One region of the Paenibacillus sp. FSL W8-0186 genome, then DNA from elsewhere that is predicted to be linked to it. Evidence: a T-box and tRNA genes for the amino acid it is inferred to sense, from the RefSeq annotation. Region 1 holds a T-box; the other holds one or more tRNA genes.

The links. The T-box of region 1 lies ahead of MKX50_RS19110 (valine--tRNA ligase). A T-box ahead of a tRNA ligase gene usually reads a tRNA of that ligase, here a tRNA-Val.
Region 2: it has a tRNA-Val gene. The T-box ahead of MKX50_RS19110 (valine--tRNA ligase) is inferred to sense a tRNA for this amino acid. The anticodon was not compared.

The regions. Positions count from the first base shown of each region.
Region 1 covers NZ_CP150207.1:4,276,288-4,279,709, forward strand. The annotation lists gene MKX50_RS19110 (valine--tRNA ligase) at 1-1,632, opposite strand, end outside; T-box leader at 1,715-1,989, opposite strand; gene MKX50_RS19115 (glycoside hydrolase family 9 protein) at 2,083-3,422, opposite strand, start outside.
Region 2 covers NZ_CP150207.1:3,594,100-3,597,521, reverse strand. The annotation lists gene MKX50_RS16270 (sensor histidine kinase) at 1-1,532, shown strand, start outside; tRNA gene MKX50_RS16265 (tRNA-Val) at 1,614-1,686, opposite strand; gene MKX50_RS16260 (hypothetical protein) at 1,871-2,137, shown strand; gene MKX50_RS16255 (GNAT family N-acetyltransferase) at 2,585-3,031, shown strand; gene MKX50_RS16250 (DUF3892 domain-containing protein) at 3,121-3,360, shown strand.

The sequences.
Region 1 (3,422 bases):
AACGCCGTTCCCCAGCGATTTGGACATTTTCTGCCCTTCGCTGTCCCGTACCAACCCGTGGATCAGCACATCCTTGAATGGGATTTCTCCAGTAAACTCAAGGGCGGTAAAGATCATCCGCGCTACCCAGAAATAAATGATGTCGTATCCGGTAACGAGAACATCCGTCGGGAAAAAGCGCTTGAAGTCCTCGCTGTTCTCATCCGGCCAGCCGAGTGTGGAGAACGGCCACAAGGCCGAGCTGAACCACGTGTCCAAAACGTCGTCGTCCTGCACCAGTTTATGACCTCCGCATTTGGCGCAGGTATCCACGGCCTCCCTAGCGACATGCAGCTCCCCACAGGATTCGCAATACCAAGCCGGAATGCGGTGGCCCCACCACAACTGGCGGGAGATGCACCAGTCGCGCACATTTTCGATCCAGTGCAGATAAATTTTCTCGAACCGCTCCGGCACGAAATGGACGCCTTTGCCTGATTTTTGGGCAGCGATTGCCGCTTCCGCCAGAGGCTTCATTTTAACGAACCATTGCGTCGATAAATAAGGCTCGACTACGGCGCCAGAACGCTCGCTATGGCCGACCTGGTGAACATGATCCTCGATCCGTACGAGAACGCCGGACTCCTTGAGATCGGCCACGATGGCCTTCCGGCACTCGCTGCGGTCCATTCCCTGGTATTTGCCGGCCGCCTCATTCATCTTGCCGCTCTCATCCATGACGGTAATTTGCGGCAAATCATGACGCAGTCCTACCTCGAAGTCATTCGGGTCATGGGCAGGCGTAATTTTCACCGCTCCGCTGCCGAATTCTTTATCGACATATTCGTCGGCAATGATCGGAATTTCACGATTTACAATGGGCAGCACGAGCGGCTGGCCGATTAGATGACGGTACCGCTCATCCTCAGGATGAACCGCCACAGCCGTATCCCCAAGCATCGTCTCCGGTCTTGTCGTAGCTACTGTAATGAATCCACTGCCATCTTTAAGCGGATACTGCAGGTGGTACAAATGACCGTTGACCTCTTTATATTCCACTTCAATATCCGAGAGGGCCGTGCGGGCTGCAGGATCCCAGTTAATAATATATTTGCCGCGATAGATCAGGCCCTTTTCATAGAGCTTGACGAATACCTCGCGCACCGCCTTGGACAGCCCCTCATCCAGAGTAAAGCGCTCGCGTGAATAGTCCAGCGAGAAGCCCATCTTCGCCCATTGCTCTCGAATCGTATCCGCATAATGCTCTTTCCATTCCCATACCTTCTCAAGAAACTTCTCGCGGCCAAGATCATAGCGGGAAATTCCCTCTGCCCGGAGCGTCTGCTCCACTCTCGTCTGCGTCGCTATTCCAGCATGGTCGGAGCCCGGCAGCCATAAAGCATCGTACCCCTGCATCCGCTTCGTGCGGATCAGGATATCCTGCAGCGTAAAGTCCAGCGCATGCCCGATATGAAGCATGCCCGTTACGTTTGGCGGGGGAATGACGATCGTGTACGGCTTGGCTTCCGGTACTTGGCCCGCCTTAAAGAAGCCGCCCTCCATCCAGTAGCGATACCATTTCTGTTCTGCAGCCTTGGGATCATACGTTGTCGGCATGTTGTTCGCCGACGAATGCTCTTGGATCTCTGACATAATTTCAACCTCCGTTACAATTCAGCATTGCCTTAGCGTAATCAGGATAGTCTTGCTCAAAAAATACAAAAAGCCCCTCGTCTCAAAGGACGAAAGGCTTTACTTTCGCGGTACCACCTTTGTTTTGCGGGTTGGCCCAGCCCGAAACCGCTACGCTCGCGGAGTCGCCGAGAAACTCGCAACACTCATACAGATAACGGCTGCTACCGGCCCGTTCTAACGACTACAAAATGCATAGCTGCTCAAACAAGCGACTCCCGGGTGACTTCGGCCAGCTGCATCCTGCGGAATCTTCCAGCGCTGCAATCCCGCTCTCTGAAGGGCTCACTGCCTACTCTTCCCGTTCCATGTCTTTTCACACGGTTATTTTAAGTTAATCCATATTATCATAGCGTGAAATTAACGGGGAGTCAATATTTGGTCTGAATGGCTGCGGGAATAAGCCGGCGGTCAAGGCTCGTTTCCGAACACCAGTGTACCGTTATGGTACAAGGTGACACGTTCCCAATTTGCATACGCGGTCTTGGTTGGATCAAAGGAATAGTCATTGCTCTCGTTGAGGTTCGCCCAGTTGCTCGCATGATTGCGCGTCTGGATATCCCCCGTCTGCCCGCCGGGCTGCAGCGAACCCGCTGCGGCTTTAAATGTGATTTCCAGGTAGGTATCGGCGTTCGCTTTGCCCGGATTCATTTTCACGAAAGCCCCGTTCACGTTGGAGCAGCCTACCATGGCCCAGTCACAATTGTATTGCAGCTGGCCATTGCCGTCAGCTGTGAAATAATATCGCAGACTCAGCTCGCTTAAAGGCACTGCCGCAGCCCCCTTGTTCACGATATTGAAATGAGGCTTGAACTGGTTGTCGGCTGCATTCGTATCTCCGGCTTTGTACTGAACGGCCAAATCTCCGCTAGGTCCCGGGTTCGGATTCGGTCCAGGTCCCGGATCAGGATTTGGATTCTCGTTCGCGCCTCCGCCTAAAGGTTCTCTATGGTCTTGAATGTATTTGGAGATCCATACCAGCGGCGCATTCCAGTTGATCGTATTCTCTTTGGATACCCAGGCATCAGGAGCCGTATTTTTCGGCGCATACGATTTGGCTGCAGGCATTCCCGTCGGTGTCGCCGAATCGTTGATCACCGTATTGTTCGGCCCGCCGGACAGCCAGCCCTTCGGATACGGCACACCGCTTTGGTACTTGCCCCAGGCCCAGCGGTCATGCGTATCCGTCTCGTAATATTGGCCGTATCCCGTAATATAGGATAATCTCATCGCATTATTGCCCATGAAATAATCCATCCCCCGGTTCATCCCTTTTAAATAATCCAGGTTCTGGCTAAGATCGTAAGCGTACCCGAGCAATATCATTTTATTGGCAATGGCGGAGTTGGAACCCCAGTCATAACCTTTATTCCCCGGCAGCAGCACAGGATACCCTTCGCCATTTAATGTCGACAGCATACCGTCCGCCTGATTCAGCACATTCATCTTCATGGCTTGAAGATCGGAGGCTGGCAGATCGTTCTGGGCCGACAGTATGGACAGCGTTCCTGTTGTAGCAGTAGACTGCCAGTCGAACTGGGATACCTCGCGGTAATGTGGTGACGAAGTTACCGCTGCTTTGTAGGACGATGCATTGCTGTCGCCAAGCGCATAGGCCGTCAAGTATAGCTCTGCGGCCGCCGCATACCGGTCATCGCTTGTGCGAATGTCATCATAATCCCCGCCGCCCGGAGCATCCGGCGTTTGCGAGGTATAGAGAACGTTCGGATTCGCTGAGGCCCGTGCCCAAG
Region 2 (3,422 bases), 680 kb from region 1:
CGCTGCAAATATTTGGAGACAAACGAGTGCAAAATTTTCTTCTTCATCCAAATACAATGCAGACGGGAGAACAGCTGGAGCGGTCTACCGATTTTCGTCAAGCGCTACAAACCTATGCTACGGCGGGAAATGGCAATTTTTCAATTTACGTCGTTCGTTTGAATGGGAAAGTGTACGGAGCAGGGCTTCATGCTGATCATGAACAATTTATCCAATCCAGAATCAGTATGGCAGAAAAATATGGCGGATTGCCCGTTTGGGAAAATGCGGATACACTGAATTCTATTGTTTTGTACCGGCAGATTAACAATAATGAGTTCGATTTAAAGCTCCCGGTTGGTTACCTGTTCCTCGTCATTGATAAAAGTGAAGCAGAGAAAATTATCGAGAGATACAGTGTCAATTCCAATCAGCAATACGGCATTTTCAATCAGGACCATACGTTGAGAATTAGCACGGATTTAGTGGCGGACAATGCATTTTTACATGAGGCTGGGAAACAGCCGGGCGTAACCAGCCAAGAGATGATTTATCAGGACATGTCTTATATTACATTTGCCAAAAGACAGTCAGACTGGACGTTCGTATCCTGGATATTAAAACGTGAAATATTGGAGCCGGCAAGGGAATTATTTTTAGGTATCCTTTTTATAGCGCTTTTGCTCCTATTATTCTCCGTATTTATGGTGATGTTTCTCTCCCACCGAATTACGAAGCCATTAAATTTAATGCGGCGCAAAATGAAGCAGATCGGAGAAGGCTTGTTTATCATTAAAGTCCCTGTCATACGGAATGATGAGATCGGAGAGCTGGCTAATGCAATGAACCGGATGTCTGATGAGATCGTAAGTCTTATTCAGAAAAATCGTGAAGAGGAAGCGAAGAGCCGCCTCCTGCAACTACAAACGCTTGAATATCAGATTAACCCTCATTTTTTATACAATACGTTGGACTCGGTGAATATGCTGGCCCGGAAGCATAAAGATCCGATCATTGCGGATATCGTGACCTATCTCTCCCGTTTATTTCGGATCGGGCTCAATCAAGGTCGGGAAATGATCACGCTTGCCGATGAGGTGCGTCATGTGACGTATTATTTAAAAATTCAGGAAATCCGGTTTGCAGGTCAGTTATATTGGGAAATTCAAATAGATGACAGTCTTGAAGATATCAAAATTATCAAATTTATTCTTCAGCCGCTCGTGGAGAATAGCATTAATCATGGCATTCGTAAACGCGATGAACCAGGACATATTTACATTCGTGTAGGGAAGGAAGAAAATTGTATCCTGCTGGAGGTAAAGGATGACGGCGTTGGCATCAAGTCTGAGCAAATGGAAAAAATCCGCCAATCTTTGGCCATCGAGCAAGAGCATGAGGAGAAGGATCACGGCTTTGGTTTGCGCAACGTTCACCAGCGAATCCAACTGCATTACGGCCCTCATTATGGTCTCCAGTTGGCTAGTGAAGAAGGGCAGGGAACTACAATATATATTAGGCTGCCTTACTCAAACGAACAAACCAGCTCATAGATAGAATAGGTTTGGACTTTCTTCACCGGTTTGAAATAGAGAATAAAAAAAGAACCCTTACGTCGTAAGGGTTCTTAAGTATGATCTGTAGTGGGCTCGAACCACTGACCCCCACCCTGTCAAGATGGTGCTCTCCCAGCTGAGCTAACAGATCAGATTCAATTAGTGAAGACAAGAAGTATCATACCAGGTTAAGCGAACTCTGTCAAACCTTTTTTTAAAAATATAATTAGAGAGTTCACAGATAGGCGCCTTTCTGGCGTATAAAGGGTGCGGATGCAGACGAAAATGAAGTTAGCAGGCACAAAGCCATAGTCAAAATCAAAGCACCAAGGAACATGACAGAAAGGATGAACAACGTGCAGCACAACAAGCTAACGACAGCAGCACAATTCCCCCGTAGAGTTATTTGTAAAATCGTTCTCGCCGTCGGCGCCTCCAGCTTACTGCTGCTGGGCAGCGGATGCGGACTGGAGCCGAGTAAAGAGACGTTGCAGCGGCAGCAGCAGCTTCCTTCCTGGTTCGGCCAATCCGTACGCGACAAGGTATACGGCAAATCCGTACGGGAGCACGTCTACTCGAAAGAGGTCATCACGCCCCCGTGAGAAGGGTTTAACTCAGTCATCCTCCCATTTCCGGGAATACCCCTTTTTGATGGTGTAAAACATGGGAACGATAAGTATAACGGTTACTAGCACCGAAGCGATAATCGTTATTGTGACCATGGTGTAGCGACTCCTTCCGGGGTAGATGTTCATAATATATAAAGATGAACTAAAGAATGGGATGCATGGCAAGGGAGAAAAATGATTCCGAAGAAACGTCAGTGGTCGCCTTTGTGACTGGATTTCTACCTTTTATGAATCTATACAATCTAAGAAATCTGGGAGCAACAGCGATCGTAGGAACATTTTACGTACTTGCCCTACATTCATTTCAATTGTTCAACTTATATAGAAGCGTAATAGTTACTTTACAACTATACACGAAAAGCTTTTTTTTGTATAATGATGCAGTTTGCATAGTAAAGAAGCAACATGGGAGGGGTATCAATGGCTGCTGCTGTAATTATAGCCGTTAATTCGGAAGAGCAATTGGAGAAATGTCTAAACATTCGCAAGGAAGTTTTCGTAGAGGAGCAGAAGGTGCCGATCGATCTGGAAATCGATGAATATGATGTGATCAGCCCGGACGCCGTTCATGTGCTGATCGAAATGGAAGGTACGGCTGCGGCAACGGGAAGAATTACGTACTATAAAGATAACAGCGCCAAAATGCAGCGGATTTCGGTTCGGAAGCCGTTCCGTTCGCAAGGCGTAGGCAAAATACTGCTGCTCGCCATGGAAGAGCGGGCCAGAGAGCTGGGACTGACGAAGTCCGTCCTTGATGCGCAATGCCAGGCCGAGGGCTTCTACGCCAAGCTGGGTTATGAGACGATTTCCACGGAACCGTTCTATGACGCAGGCATATTGCATGTACGCATGGAAAAGCCGTTATAAGCATCACCCCTCATATAAATGGCCGAAGCAGGCAACACTATAGGCATCCCTGCTGGGAATCTCAGTAGATTAAGGAGATGTGATGAAGGATGGCTGTAGACAGCAGAGAGACTTTTATCGCGGTTCAAAGAAACGGGGACGGCAACCTGACCCGGTTCAAAACCTCCAGTGGCCGTATATTGAACTATGAGGATGCGCTGAGTGAGGTAAATGCCGGTGCCATTGCGGGAGTGAACATTTTTAAGGGAAAAGACGGCGAGATGTATATCCGCGGCGATGCGGACGGAGATCCAACCAACAATTTGGACGCGCTGCCCACATTCGAATAGAAGATGCACAGAAGCCGCCCTGGGAAGGATTCCCAAGGCGGCTTTGTCGTATCGCGAAAAGT